DNA from 2 places in the Paenibacillus sp. AN1007 genome. Region 2 is predicted to be linked to the other one. Evidence: predicted binding sites of a transcription regulator. Region 2 holds the regulator's gene; the other holds the start of a gene.
The links. The regulator CtsR, encoded in region 2, represses protease genes until heat stress. The targets are predictions, from matches to a motif close to ATGGTCAATAAAGGTCAAACA.

Region 1 (7,970 bases), 1.0 Mb from region 2:
GGCCGCCGCTGAAGAAGAAGGTTACATGCGGGTATTTCTCAGTTTCAGCAATACGCAGTTGTTTTTTGTTGTTCTGTACCAGCACTTCACCCAGCGTATTGTCGAGGTTCTTCGGCTCGTAAGCCACATAACCTTCAACCGTCTCGCTGAACAATGTCAGGCACACAAAGTGCAAGCCCACTGGGAACTTCGGTCCACGATCGAAACCGCGGAAGTCGGAGTTCGTGAATACTTGCGACAACTGGATCGCACGGTCAGGACGGAAGTTCAGGAAGATAACGGAATCGCCGCTCTCTACCAGACCTACCGGTTCACCGTCCGCTTGAACGATAACCGTTGGTTCAACGAATTCGTCGAATACGGATTTCTCATACGATTCTTCAACCGCTTTGAGTGGATCCGTGTATTTCGGCCCATCACCATAAACGATAGCGCGGTAAGATTTCTCCACACGCTCCCACCGTTTGTCACGGTCCATAGCATAATAGCGGCCTTGAACCGTTGCGATTTTACCTACACCCACTTCATCAATCTTGGCGATCAGCTTCTGCATGAAGTCTTTACCGCTATCCGGCATAACGTCACGGCCATCAAGGAAGGCATGAATATATACTTCATTCATTTCTTCTTTTTTAGCCAAATCCAGCATAGCGAACAAGTGGTCGATGTGACTATGTACGCCACCATCGGACAACAAGCCATAGAGATGAAGCTTTTTACCGTTCTGTTTCGCCTCGCGTACCGCTTTGACAAGTGTTTCATTGTCATAAAACTCGCCGTCACGAATGGATTTGGAGATACGGGTCAAATCCTGATATACGATCCGGCCGGCACCAATGTTCAGGTGACCTACCTCGGAGTTCCCCATTTGGCCTTCCGGCAAACCTACAGCCTCACCGCAAGCAGTCAAAGTTGTATGTGGAAACTGGCTCATAAAACGGTCATAGTTCGGTTTTTTGGCTTGCGCTACCGCATTGCCTTCCACCGTGTTACGCAGACCGAAGCCATCCATAATGATCAGTGCTACAGGTTTTGGAGCTGTCATCTTACTTCGCCCCCTCAACAAGCGCGATGAACGAAGCCGGCTGCAAGCTGGCACCGCCAACAAGTGCGCCGTCGATGTCGCTTTGTCCGAGGTATTCTGTTACGTTTTCCGGTTTCACACTGCCGCCGTATTGAATACGAACTGCATCTGCAACCTGCTCGTTGTACAGATCCTTCACCAATGTACGGATGTAAGCAATAACTTCATTCGCATCTTGGGATGTAGAGGATTTACCTGTACCAATCGCCCAGATAGGCTCATAAGCGATTACAACTTGCGCTGCTTGCTCAGCAGTCAAACCAGCCAGAGCTGCTTCCGTTTGTACCTTGCATACGTCTTTTGTTTGGTTCGCTTCGCGTTCTTCAAGCGTTTCACCAAGGCAGAAGATTGGAGTCAATCCATGACGGAATGCTGCATGCAGTTTTTTATTGACAGTCTCATCGGTTTCCGCAAAATATTGACGGCGCTCCGAGTGACCGATAATGACGTAATCAACACCCAGTTCTTTCAGCATGATACCGCTGATTTCACCAGTGAATGCACCGTTGTCTTCGAAGTGAAGATTTTGTGCACCGATTTTGATGTTAGTGCCTTTCACAGCTTCTACCAGGGATGGCAGGTTTGTAAAAGGTGCGCAGATTACTGTTTCTACGCCTGCGACTTCCGCTTTTCCTTTAACTTCCTGAATGAAGTCATTGGATTCGGAAACCGTTTTGAACATTTTCCAGTTACCCGCGATAATTGGTGTTCTCATTGGTTTCAACTCCTTCATGCTATAGCTTAAAGCTTACTTGTCGTTCAATGCAACTACGCCTGGAAGCACTTTGCCTTCCATGAACTCGAGCGATGCACCGCCACCTGTGGAGATGTGGTCCATTTTGTCAGCCAGTTTGAACTTCTCAGCTGCTGCTGCAGAGTCGCCTCCGCCGATTACGGTGTATGCGGATGTTGTAGCGCAAGCTTCTGCCACTGCACGAGTACCGTGGGAGAATGGCTCAATTTCAAATACGCCCATTGGTCCGTTCCATACAACCAGTTTGGAGTTTTTAACTACGTCAGCATAGATCTCACGTGTTTTAGGACCGATGTCGATACCTTCCCAATCTGCAGGAATGTCGCCAACTTCAACGATTTTCGTGTTTGCGTTCGCACTGAAATCGTCAGAGATTACGATATCCACTGGCAGGTAGAAGTTTTTGCCCAATTTTTTTGCTTTTTCAATAAAGCCCAGAGCTACATCCAGTTTGGATTCATCCAGTAGGGATTGACCCACTTCGTGGCCTTGAGCCTTCATGAATGTGTAAGACAAACCGCCACCGATGATTACGTTGTCTGCAATGTTGAGCAGGTTGTCGATCACATCGATTTTGTCTTTTACTTTGGAACCGCCGATGATTGCCGTGAAAGGACGCTCAGGGTTGGAGATTGCTTTACCCAACACTTCAAGCTCTTTTTCCATCAACAAACCGGACACTGCCGGAAGCAGGTGAGCGATACCTTCTGTAGAAGCATGTGCTCTGTGAGCCGCACCAAACGCGTCATTAACAAACACGTCAGCCAGTTCGGCGAACTGTTTAGCCAGTTCTGGATCATTCTTCTCTTCGCCTGCGTGGAAACGAACGTTCTCAAGCAGCAATACGTCGCCATCTTTCAATGCCGCGACTTGAGCTTTAACTGCTTCACCAACGGAATCATCCGCTTTGGTAACCGGCTTGCCCAACAATTCAGACAAACGCTCAGCCGCTGGCGTCAAACGCATGGATTCTACAACTTCGCCTTTTGGACGACCCATGTGGCTTGCCAAGATGATTTTAGCACCTTTTTCAATCAGATAATTGATTGTAGGCAGTGTCGCACGAATACGTTTGTCATCTGTAATTTTACCATCTTCAAGCGGCACATTGAAATCTACACGGACGAATACCCGTTTTCCATTCAATTCGATATCACGTACACTTTTTTTGTTCATCTCTATTTCCTCCGCACCCATGTATTTGGTGAACCTTTCAAGAGCTTAATGCCTTGTCAGTCCTGGTGTTCATGAGAAATTTGCAAAAGTTCCATATATAAAGAGCGGAAACAATAACAATCTGTTTCCGCTCTATGTTATTACAGATATTACTTGATCATTTTTGCAAAGTGCTCCAATGTGCGAACCAATTGAGCTGTGTAGGACATTTCGTTGTCATACCAAGCTACAGTTTTAACCAATTGTTGGTCGCCCACTGTCAGAACTTTAGTTTGAGTCGCATCGAACAGGGAACCGTAAGTGATACCCACGATGTCGGAAGATACGATTTCGTCTTCAGTGTATCCGAAAGTTTGTGGATCGGAAGCTTCTTTCATTGCTGCGTTAACTTCTTCAGCTGTTACTTTTTTGCCCAGTACAGTTACCAGCTCAGTCAGGGAACCTGTTGGTGTTGGTACGCGTTGTGCTGCACCATCCAATTTACCTTGCAGTTCAGGGATAACCAGACCGATCGCTTTAGCAGCACCAGTTGTGTTAGGAATGATGTTTTCAGCTGCTGCGCGAGCACGACGGAAGTCACCTTTAGGGTGTGGAGCATCCAATGTGTTTTGGTCGCCAGTGTAAGCGTGAATTGTAGTCATCAAACCTTGAACGATTCCGAATTTGTCCTGCAGTGTTTTTGCCATAGGAGCCAGGCAGTTCGTTGTGCAAGATGCGCCGGAGATTACTGTTTCAGTACCATCAAGGATGTCATGGTTTACGTTGTAAACGATCGTTTTCATATCGCCAGTAGCTGGTGCGGAGATAACAACTTTCTTAGCTCCACCTTTCAAGTGTTTCTCAGCTGCTTCTTTCGTTGTGAAGAAACCAGTACATTCCAGAACGATATCTACACCCAGGTCTCCCCAAGGCAGTTCTTCAGGATTGCGGTTAGCCAGTACTTTAACTTCTTTGCCGTTCACTTTGAAGAAGCCGTCGTGTACTTCAACATCGCCATCGAAGCGACCTTGAGTTGTATCATATTTGAGCAAATGAGCCAGCATTTTAGCGTCAGTCAAGTCGTTGATTGCTACAACTTCAATGCCCTCTACATTTTGAATACGGCGGAATGCCAAGCGACCAATACGTCCAAAACCGTTAATACCTACTTTAATCATGAGTAAGTTCCTCCCAAGTTTTGATTTAATTTTTTGATAAAACTATATATTCAAGACAGACGGTGAAGTCCGTCAAGACAACAAAATTTGTGTGAAGAAAAAGGTCATCTCTGATGATCAACCTATTCCATTTCAGCGACGATGATTTCGGCCGCAGCCTCATCTATAATCAGAATATCTTCCTGACCGAAACGCAGTACGGAATGAATGGCAGCCGCCTTGCTCTTGCCGCCCGCAATGCCGATCACCACATCAGTGCGTTCGATATCCTGAAGCCGCATACCCAGTGTAAGCATGGTATGTACCACCTCACCCTGACCATTAAAGTAATACCCGAAGGACTCCGATACAGCACCCTGTTCCTGAAGTTCATCGATGATCTCCGGTGCAAGCTTGCGTCTCTTCGCCATCTCCACAGCATCACCAATACCATGGATCACAATGCGTGATTGCCTGATCAGCTGTAAAATCTCCTGAACACCCGGGTCCTGGATCAGTGATTCATAGGCATGGTCACTAAGCAAATCCGGTACATGCAGGAGTTTATACTGGGCTCCTGCCCGCTTTGCCATCGTGGATGCGATCGTATTGGCCTGAATTTCCAGGCTTTCTCCCAGTCCGCCGCGCGCTGGTACAAACCAGACACCCTTAAGCGAAGTAGGTGGTGTGAGTTGTTCAGCGACTTCAGCCGTTGTCGATCCACCCGTAACGGCGACAACGTCGTTGTCACTCATAATACTGCCGAGAGCCTTTGCTCCGGCTCTTCCAAGTTCCCTCTTGGCGTAAGGAGATACGTCCGAATCACCAGGAACGACAACTACCTTTTGCAGACCGTAGGCTTGCTTGATTCGCTCTTCCAGCTCGGATAATCCAAACAGCTCTTTCGCGACAGGTTCTAACTGCTGCAGCAGATTGGAACCCGCCTCACTGATCTTCATACCGGCGCTGTCAATTTCGATAAGTCCCTGAGCCTTTAACAGATCGGTCTCAGCTCTCAGAACCCGCTCGGTCATCTGCATGGAATTGGCTAACGTTCTCCGCCCAATCACATCCGATAACATGATCTGGTGCAGAATTGTATACCTTTTTTTCAAGACATCCATGAGATCAGGCAGAAGCTGCTTTTGCACTTCTAAAATCGTTCGCATGCTTTCCACTCCCGCAAGCTTCTCGCTCCAAGCTTCTTTCATGGCCCTAAAATGTCCCGGGTTAACTTTTTAAGTCCCACGTTCATTCTACCTAAAACTGACGCGATATGCAAGTGTTTCGAATGCTTATTTCGACACGTTCATAGGCTTCTGTACGCGCCTATTTTCACAACCTCTGCTCATGAAGATAAAATACGAGTTTTCACACCATATATAGAAGAAGGACATCGATCTCATCTATATCTTGCATCCTTTATATTTCATATGGCATGTCCAAAACCTCTTATAGCATGTACCTAAACCCAAGCTTTATCCATTCTTAATTATCATGATCATATCCGAAGCAATTCAAACCACCTGCAAAACAGCTTATAGCCCGTATAGAAGAATGATCATTTTATCGACTGCCAAGAAATCTTGCGCCCTTTACTAAAAGCAGCAGCTTGCAATTCACCACTTCATAAGCTATAATCATTATTGCTGTCACATTATTTGCGCCCGTGGTCCAATGGATATGACGTAGGCCTCCGAAGCCTGAGATCCAAGTTCGATTCTTGGCGGGCGCGCCATCAAGTTTTTAACAGCTCATAATGCAATTAACCAACGAAACCGGAAAGGTTTCTTTTTTTTCAAAGTTAGTTTGACTTTCTTTGACTTTTTGTTTGAGATTGTTTATGATGTGGTTAATACGGTAACAGTTTAAGTATAAACACCAATTTAACTTTTACATTTCCGAGGAGGTTTTTCACGTGAGTTATATTCCAATGGTCGTTGAACAGAGCAACCGGGGTGAGCGCGCCTATGATATTTATTCCAGATTGCTGAAGGATCGTATCATTTTTCTTGGCAGCGACGTGAATGACGTTGTGGCGAATGCCATCATGGCACAGATGTTGTTCCTGGCAGCCGAAGATCCGGAGAAAGACATTCACTTATACATCAACAGCCCAGGCGGATCGATCACAGCGGGTATGGCAATCTACGATACAATGCAGTTCATTAAACCGGATGTATCTACAATTTGCGTAGGTATGGCGGCATCCATGGGTGCATTCCTGCTGAATGCCGGTGCAAAAGGCAAACGTTTCGCGCTGCCGAACAGTGAAATTATGATCCACCAACCTCTTGGTGGTGCACAAGGTCAAGCATCGGATATCGAAATCCGTGCACGCCGCATCCTGAAAATGCGCGATACGCTCAACCGCATCATCTCCGAACGTACTGGGCAGCCACTGGAACGCATCGAAAAAGATACAGATCGTGACTACTTCATGAGCGCTGCTGAAGCAGCCGATTACGGTATCATTGATAAAGTAATCCAAAATGTAGGCTCCCAAGGCATCTAATTCGCGGCCTGTAGGCTTGCAGTGTTATCCCGGGGCGGGCTTCACCAATATATGGTGAGCCCGCCCCGCGTTTATGTCTGGCAGTGAGACAGCATCACCACTCGCCACTGGAGTGTGCTGTCTGTACAAATAAGAAGCCCCTTTCACAATATAGTGAGAGGGGCTTCTTATTTATATATTTTGCGAGAAGAAAGAATAAGTGCTGTTAATTGAGCATAGCTTAGACGATTTTACAGCCCACTTACTTACTTACTTGTCGGATGCGGCACTGCCAAATGGTTCAGTACCCTTAGGCAGAATTTCCTTATAAGTGAATTTCATCTCAGGGAAACCTTCGGCGTATGCTGTGTACTCATACAGCTGGAAGAACACCACTACACCAGATGGTGTCACATAGAAGTCCTGATCTTTGTTGAGACCTTTGTAGCCGCTCAAATATCCCGTGTTCGCTTTCAGCTGCTCGCCAACTTTTTTGCTGATGGTTTCACGCATGGATTTGCTGTTTCCAATCACGTCATCCAGCGTCAATTCCTTACCTGTATCGAGTGCAAATGTGTGCCCTGTGCGATACGTCATACCGTGCGCTCCTGCATAGTCCTCGTAACGCTGCGTAATTAGACCCAGCACGCCGTTCTCATTATAAGTCACCACATACGACGTTTCGAATGCATATGGGCGTTTCGCCGTAGCTCCGCCGAATTCAGACGTCTGTTTTTTGAAAGCAGCCGCTGCCTTATCCACCTCATCTTTGAGCACTTTGTTGATTGCCGCTTCAGCCTCTTTGCTCGCCAGTCCGCTCACCTGCGGATACTGAACATCCACCTCCGCGTTTTTAACCGTCATATTTGCTTTTGTTGATTTCACCTTCACGTTGTTCTGCTTCACTTTGCTCAGGGTCAATGTTTTCGTTTTGGCATCCCAGCTGCCCTGCACGCCCAAATAATCTCTCATGGCAGAGAAGGGAATATACAACCGGCCCTGGATCAACTTCGCTTCCACCTGAGGATAAAAACCGTTAATATACACGTTTGGCTGCCCATCCATCAGACTAACGGTCATGGCGTTATTCGCCACGGTAACCGTGTATGACTTCGTTTTGGCATCATATTTCAATGTACCACCCGCCACATCCTTAACCGCTGTCAGTGACACCCAGGTCGAACCACCTTGGAGCAGGCCTTTTTGCGTCAGCGTTTTACCACCTGATTTTAACGTCACCTCAGCTGGTGTAGTTACTTTGGAAGATACGGATGCCGCTTGAACAGATTGGTCCACCCATGCGGTGCTTCCTCCCATAATTACACC
Region 2 (7,970 bases):
CCTGACCGATCACTCGTTCATGCAGAATGGACTCCAGAGTCATCAAACGCTGCGTTTCTTCTTCCTTCAGCTTGTTCACCGGAATTCCTGTCCAGTTGGCAACCACTTGAGCGATATCCTCCGGCGTTACTTCGGAATCGGTACGGCCTTGTTTTTCTTTCCATTGATTTTTCGTGGTATCCAATTCTTCACGAATCTTTTGTTCTGTATCACGAAGCGCAGCTGCCTTTTCGAATTCTTGGCTCTGAACCGCAGCGTCTTTTTCCTTACGGATATCCTCCAAACGGCTCTCCAATTGTTTCAAGTTTGGCGGAATCGTGTATGAGTTCAGCCTTACTTTTGATCCAGCTTCATCAATCAAGTCGATTGCTTTATCTGGCAGGAAACGGTCCGTAATATAACGGTCAGACAATTTGACTGCCTGCACAATCGCTTCATCCGTAATTTTCACACGGTGATGGGCTTCATAACGATCACGCAGACCGTGCAGAATTTGAATCGCTTCTTCCGGTGAAGGCTGATCCACTGTAATCGGTTGGAAGCGGCGCTCCAGCGCAGCATCTTTCTCAATGTATTTACGGTACTCATCAAGTGTCGTTGCACCAATGCACTGCAGTTCGCCACGAGCCAGAGCTGGTTTCAAAATGTTTGATGCATCAATTGCACCTTCAGCTCCGCCTGCGCCAATCAACGTGTGCAGCTCATCGATGAACAGGACAATGTTACCGGCCTGACGAATCTCATCCATGATTTTTTTCAAACGATCTTCGAATTCACCACGATATTTGGTTCCGGCTACAACCGAACCCATATCCAGCGTCATTACGCGTTTGTCTCGCAATGTTTCTGGAATTTCGTTCGCAATGATTTTCTGTGCGAGACCTTCAGCAATAGCGGTTTTACCTACGCCAGGTTCACCGATCAATACCGGGTTGTTTTTGGTACGACGGCTCAGTACCTGAATGACACGTTCAATCTCCTTGCTGCGCCCAATAACCGGGTCCAGGTTGTTCTCTCTGGCGTAAGCGGTAAGGTCGCGTGCCAGACTGTCGAGTGTAGGTGTGCTTACGTTAGCCGGTGTGCCGTTGTGACTGGAGACAGCTTCACTGCTGCCCAGCAGCTGCAGCACTTGCTGACGTGCCTTGTTCAAACTGATACCGAGGTTGTTGAGCACACGTGCTGCAACCCCTTCACCCTCACGAATCAATCCAAGCAGAATGTGCTCTGTGCCCACATACGTGTGGCCAAGTTTACGAGCTTCATCCATGGACAGTTCAATTACTTTTTTCGCACGCGGCGTATATGCAATGTTCGTAGGCTGCTCTTGGCCGCGACCAATCAGCGTCTCTACTTCATCCTGAATTTTTTCCAATCCGAGTCCCAGGCCGATCAGTGCTTTGGCAGCAATGCCTTCGCCTTCACGAATGAGGCCGAGCAAAATATGCTCCGTACCGATGTTATTATGACCGAGACGGACAGCTTCTTCCTGCGCGAGTGCGAGCACCTTTTGGGCCCGTTCCGTAAATCTTCCAAACATCATATCTCCTGCACCTCCATGGTTTTGAATAAAACGAAGGGACTCTCACCCGAGTTCATCATCCTTCGTATTCTTCATATCATTTTTTTGGCAGCCATGCTGCGAATAAAATCATGGGTACTCCAGCAGAAGCGGAGACCTTATTATATAAAAGCCGCAGAAGCGGCATGAAACCGAAATAGTTTCTTGAATTTTAGGTAGAGTTTACCCAGAACTTTTAGCTGCATTGATCGTATCACGAATTAACTGAGCCCGATAGATATCACGCTCATCGGTACGCATATCCCCATACGTTTTTTGCAAAAATCCAGGCTGTGTCATCACATTCAGCTCATTCATCACTGGAATGGACAGCCCATTCAGCAGTCCCAAGTCTACGCCAAGACGTACATCAGACAACCGCTGCGCAGCTTCCTTCGTGTCGACAATGGCCGCATGAGATAGAATTCCATATGAACGCATCACACGATCCGTAATACGTAATCTGGAATCCGTAATCAGCCGTTCTCTTGCTGTACGTTCATGACCGATCATCTGTAAAACGACACTGTGCAGATTTTCGATCACTTCTTGCTCCGTCTGTCCAAGTGTAATCTGGTTGGAGATCTGGAACAGGTTGCCCATCGCCTCACTGCCTTCACCGTAAATCCCACGCACCGTTAATCCCACTTGGGATACAGCGCTGAGAATACGACCGATCTGCTGGGTCATGACGAGTGCGGGAAGATGCATCATGACTGATGCTCTTACACCTGTGCCCACGTTTGTTGGGCAGCTGGTCAGATAACCTCTGCGATCATCAAAGGCATAATCCACGTGCGCTTCAAATGCATCATCTATAGCGGAAGCTTTCTCCCAGGCTTCTTTTACCTGGAACCCCGGATAGAGGCACTGGATACGCAGATGATCCTCTTCATTAATCATAATACTTACCGATTCATCTTCACTGAGGATTACGGCCCCGTTTCTCGATTCATTCGCAAGATTCGGACTGATCAGATGTTTCTCCACCAGCACACGCTTGTCGAGTTCGTCGATATCCGTCAGATCGAGTGTAGTAAAATCTCCAAAGGCGTGTACGTCATCGTACTGAAGTACTTCGCTCAGCTTATTCAGCACCTCTTCCGATTGCTCACCCGAAGCCAGCATGGGAAACGGGATATGCTGAAGATTACGTGCAATCCGGACACGGCTGCTGATGACAATCTCAGAATCAGCCGCATCGCTGCGCATCCAGTCACTGAGCGCCTTCTCTGTAAAGCGCAGATTAGGCATTATGCTTCCCTCCTACTCATGACAAACTTTACTCCTGAGCTATTCCTTTTTCAAGTTCCCTGATTTGGTCACGTATCTGAGCAGCCTCTTCAAATTCTTCTTGAGCAATGCTCTGCTGCAGATGCTGCTTCAGATCGGCGATCTGCCGTTTCACTTTGATACGTCCACCTGCTCTGGCAGGAACTTTACCTACATGTGATGTACTGCCATGCACTCGTTTGAATAACGGGTCCAGGCGGCTGTCAAAATATTTGTAACAGGAACTGCAGCCAAAACGGCCGATTTTACTGAACTGGGCATAGGTCATGCCGCATTCTTCACACTGCAGCGCCTTGGCAGGTGCTGCACTTTTGCCTGCCGGATCAAAATCAAGCAGACCGGACAACAGATTGTGAATCGAAAATCCTCCTGCTGTTCCAGGAATCATCTCGCCCTTCTCACGGGCACATGACTCACAGATATGGAATTCCGTCTTCTCTCCATTTACAATTTTCGTAAAATGCAGTGTAGCCGGACGTTTATTACATTCTTGGCACAGCATATAGATGTACCTCCTTTGATCCCGATAGTTTTCATTTACCGAGCAAAGATATTAGCATCGCCTTCAACATTCTGGCACGAATTTGATCCCGGTAAGGAAGTTTGACCATTAGAACCTCTCTCGACACAGCTGCACGCATCAAACCGGCTTCCCGCTTGCTTAAAAAACGCGCTTCTTCCAGTTGATAGATCAGCCCTTCAGCAGCAGTCTGTCCAATCTCCTCACCAATACTATGATGCAGATGATTATGCAGTGCTGATTGGGCAGGCAATTCAATGCGCTGTATGCGAACATATCCACCGCCGCCGCGTTTACTCTCTACCAGGTAACCTTTTTCAAGAGTAAAACGGGTGCTGATGACATAATTGATCTGGGAAGGTACACATGAAAACTGATCTGCCAGATCATTACGCTGAATTTCAATCATTCCTTCGGGACTTTCATGCAAAATACCCTTCAGATATCGTTCGATAATATCAGAGATATTACGCATCCAATCATCCTCCACTGTCTGAAACGTTAAGTCAATAAGGACCTGCACGCCCCCACAGAGTACACCTTCTCCACCCATTTAACCATTCAGAGAAACAGCGAATCTTGCTGACTGAGGTGCTAAACAGGAGAACAAAGGAAGCACGAAGGTCCTTTAATATCCCTTGATCTTCCAAATGACTTGTATCCGAAATACGATACTTTTCATTCATTAGAGAGCAGTAAGAGAGCGCGACATCCTGTCATAGGTGAAATCATTATTATTCAGCCTTCAGTTGACTTTGACTTTCTTTGACTTTATATACATTATAGCATATTTTACTGGTTTGCCAAGTGGGGGCACTATTCATTTTTTACGATTTTACACGAAATATTCGCCTGACACAAAAAAACCTCTCCCAAATGTCAGGAGAAGTCTGATTGTCTTACGATTACCCTCTGAATCTGCCCGGTCTAATCCGGCTGAACAATATACCTCTTAGAAAAAATCAAGCAAATAGGTTTCACGCTCCGGAACCGCCTTCTCCAGCGCTTGGACCGCGGCAGCTGGTCCTTCCAGTCTGCCGATCTGGGCCATCTCTGCCGGTCTGCGATATCCCATTAATACCGCCGTGAGCGATTGAATGTTCAGGCGAAGCGTCTGATCTTCCTGACCAACATGCTCTGATCCGGACTTTTTCCATATCGAAGCTGTTCCGTTCATTGCCACATTCAATTCCCATACCCCTTCATTCCAAGGAGCATAGGCATCCTCAACCTCAAGCAAAATCTGTACAGGTGAGTCCTGGCTTGCAAAAGGGTACTGCGAAATGAACTGCTCCACACTTACGATTCGCGCCATAAAGTATGGTACAATCTCCTGCTGGATCCGAGGATTGTCCAATTGAAAAGCAAGCATATCCCGTGCAGGTGCCTGCAAAGTCACTTCATCAACCATGGAATCATGATTAGATATGAATGTCCATAGTCCTTGTCTCGCCTCTTCGTTGAGATGAATCATCTCACCAATTGTAAATTTGCCTTCCTTAACTTCGTAAAGTACATATCCCTGTGGTACACCCGTCTCGTCAAAGTAAACAGCCCGCTGGCTTCCTTTTTTGACATAAACTGAATTCGTCCACCAAGCGTCATCACGATTCAACGTTCCGTTGTAACGCGCTGCATAGACATTGTATACCTGCTTCAATACAGCAAGCTCGGGATTATTTCGTTTAATCACACCTGGCGTCTGTTTTTTAGCTGGCAGTTGGGAAGTCGTCAGTTTGTATTTCTTATATTCAACGTAGGTTTCCCATCCATACTTCCGATAGAACGCAAATGCAAACGGATGCAGGAAGGACACACTCTGCTTATTCCGATTCATCTCTTCCAGTGCATACTGCAGCAGTCCTGCTACCCAGCCCTTTCGTCTGTATTCCGGCCAAGTGGCTACACCCGCGATGCCGCCCATCTCAAACGATCTTCCATTTATATAGGTTTGAAAAGGAATAATCTGAAGTTTGGCCCCAACTTGGCCATCTGCATATACACCCAGTACATTGTGTGCAGCAAATTCCTGACGGCGTCTCTCCAGCTGTTCCTCTGTCATCGTGAACTGGAAAGCATATTCGGAAAGAGCCATACATGCCTCATAATCGTCAGTTGTTAATTTGCGAAGTTCCATATGATCCTGCACCTCATTCTCTTGTAGTGTAAGCCCATTTCTTGTGAAAAGGTTATACGATGCTGCTCCATACATTTGAGTTTGTCAGAGGTTACTCATAAAGTCAAACAGGAGATGCATGATGCATCTCCTGAAAAAGATATATAAAATAAAAACCACCACCGAACATCATCGGCAGTGGTTCTTTGCTTGGCGGCGTCCTACTCTCCCAGGACCCTGCGGTCCAAGTACCATCGGCGCTAGAGGGCTTAACGGTCGTGTTCGGGATGGGTACGTGTGGAACCCCTCCGCCATCGCCACCAAACGAGGGTTGGATCGAAGTTGTACTTCTTTCCATTCAGTTGAAACTGAAAACCAACCACACCTTAAGGGATGTACCGATTTTCATTTCACTATTCAGAGTGTTGTTCTCTGAAAACTAGATTCGAAACGAAACTTACGCGACTTAAAACCTGCTATTGGATAAGCCCTCGACCGATTAGTACTGGTCAGCTCCATGCATTGCTGCACTTCCACCCCCAGCCTATCTACCTCGTCGTCTTCAAGGGGTCTTACATACTGGGAAATCTCATCTTGAGGGGGGCTTCACGCTTAGATGCTTTCAGCGCTTATCCCGTCCGTACATAGCTACCCAGCGGTGCTCCTGGCGGAACAACTGGTACACCAGCGGTACGTCCATCCCGGTCCTCTCGTACTAAGGACAGCTCCTCTCAAATTTCCTACGCCCACGACAGATAGGGACCGAACTGTCTCACGACGTTCTGAACCCAGCTCGCGTACCGCTTTAATGGGCGAACAGCCCAACCCTTGGGACCTACTTCAGCCCCAGGATGCGATGAGCCGACATCGAGGTGCCAAACCTCCCCGTCGATGTGGACTCTTGGGGGAGATAAGCCTGTTATCCCCAGGGTAGCTTTTATCCGTTGAGCGATGGCCCTTCCATGCGGTACCACCGGATCACTAAGCCCGACTTTCGTCCCTGCTCGACTTGTAGGTCTCGCAGTCAAGCTCCCTTATGCCTTTGCACTCTTCGAATGATTTCCAACCATTCTGAGGGAACCTTTGGGCGCCTCCGTTACTCTTTAGGAGGCGACCGCCCCAGTCAAACTGCCCACCTGACACTGTCCCCGTACCCGCTTAGGGCACCAGGTTAGAACCTAGATACGATCAGGGTGGTATCCCAACGGTGCCTCCACACAAGCTGGCGCTCATGCTTCAAAGGCTCCCACCTATCCTGTACAGATCGTACCCAAATTCAATATCAAGCTGCAGTAAAGCTCCATGGGGTCTTTCCGTCTTGTCGCGGGTAACCTGCATCTTCACAGGTATTAAAATTTCACCGGATCTCTCGTTGAGACAGCGCCCAAGTCGTTACGCCATTCGTGCGGGTCAGAATTTACCTGACAAGGAATTTCGCTACCTTAGGACCGTTATAGTTACGGCCGCCGTTTACTGGGGCTTCGGTTCACAGCTTCGGATTGCTCCTAACCACTCCCCTTAACCTTCCAGCACCGGGCAGGCGTCAGCCCGTATACTTCGCCTTACGGCTTCGCACAGACCTGTGTTTTTGCTAAACAGTCGCTTGGGCCTTTTCACTGCGGCCCCCTCGTGCTATTCACACTACCGGGGCACCCCTTCTCCCGAAGTTACGGGGTCATTTTGCCGAGTTCCTTAACGAGAGTTCTTCCGCGCGCCTTAGAATTCTCTTCTCGCCTACCTGTGTCGGTTTGCGGTACGGGCACCTTCATCTGGCTAGAGGCTTTTCTTGGCAGTGTGAGATCATGACCTTCGCTACTGTAATTTTCACTCCCCATCACAGCTCAGCCTTACGATGTGCGGATTTGCCTACACATCAGCCTTACTGCTTGGACAGACATCCATCAGTCTGCGTCACTACCCTACTGCGTCCCCCCATCGCTCGTAACGATTTACGGTGGTACAGGAATTTCGACCTGTTGTCCTTCGACTACGCCTTTCGGCCTCGCCTTAGGTCCCGACTTACCCTGAGCGGACGAGCCTTCCTCAGGAACCCTTAGGCTTTCGGCGGATCAGATTCTCACTGATCTTTTCGTTACTCATACCGGCATTCTCACTTGTATAATGTCCAGCGCTCCTTACGGTACACCTTCAACCCTTATACAACGCTCCCCTACCCCTGGATCGACTTCACTCCAGCTTCGAAGTCCTGTGTTTATCCCCTGAGAAACATTTGGTCTTCCAAGATTTCAAACCTTGTTAGACAAAAATGTCCTTGTGGTAAACACCGCCTCAAAGAAGCAGTGAAGTCGATCCAAGCCATAGCTTCGGTGGTGTGTTTAGCCCCGTTACATTTTCGGCGCAGAGTCACTCGACCAGTGAGCTATTACGCACTCTTTCAATGATGGCTGCTTCTAAGCCAACATCCTGGTTGTCTGTGCAACTCCACATCCTTTCCCACTTAACACACACTTGGGGACCTTAGC

Region 1: a site for CtsR is predicted at 5,957-5,977, ahead of clpP (ATP-dependent Clp endopeptidase proteolytic subunit ClpP). Genes of this name have one in related genera too.

Annotation. Positions count from the first base shown of each region.
Region 1 is NZ_CP159992.1:5,615,033-5,623,002, forward strand. Features, by position in the region: gene gpmI (2,3-bisphosphoglycerate-independent phosphoglycerate mutase) at 1-1,045, opposite strand, end outside; gene tpiA (triose-phosphate isomerase) at 1,047-1,799, opposite strand; gene ABXS70_RS25250 (phosphoglycerate kinase) at 1,833-3,014, opposite strand; gene gap (type I glyceraldehyde-3-phosphate dehydrogenase) at 3,164-4,171, opposite strand; gene ABXS70_RS25260 (sugar-binding domain-containing protein) at 4,294-5,319, opposite strand; tRNA gene ABXS70_RS25265 (tRNA-Arg) at 5,814-5,888, shown strand; gene clpP (ATP-dependent Clp endopeptidase proteolytic subunit ClpP) at 6,069-6,665, shown strand; gene ABXS70_RS25275 (stalk domain-containing protein) at 6,915-7,970, opposite strand, start outside.
Region 2 is NZ_CP159992.1:3,144-11,113, reverse strand. Features, by position in the region: gene ABXS70_RS00045 (ATP-dependent Clp protease ATP-binding subunit) at 1-1,540, opposite strand, end outside; gene ABXS70_RS00040 (protein arginine kinase) at 1,742-2,812, opposite strand; gene ABXS70_RS00035 (UvrB/UvrC motif-containing protein) at 2,841-3,353, opposite strand; gene ABXS70_RS00030 (CtsR family transcriptional regulator) at 3,385-3,846, opposite strand; gene ABXS70_RS00025 (GNAT family N-acetyltransferase) at 4,324-5,508, opposite strand; rRNA gene rrf (5S ribosomal RNA) at 5,696-5,812, opposite strand; rRNA gene ABXS70_RS00015 (23S ribosomal RNA) at 5,967-7,970, opposite strand, start outside.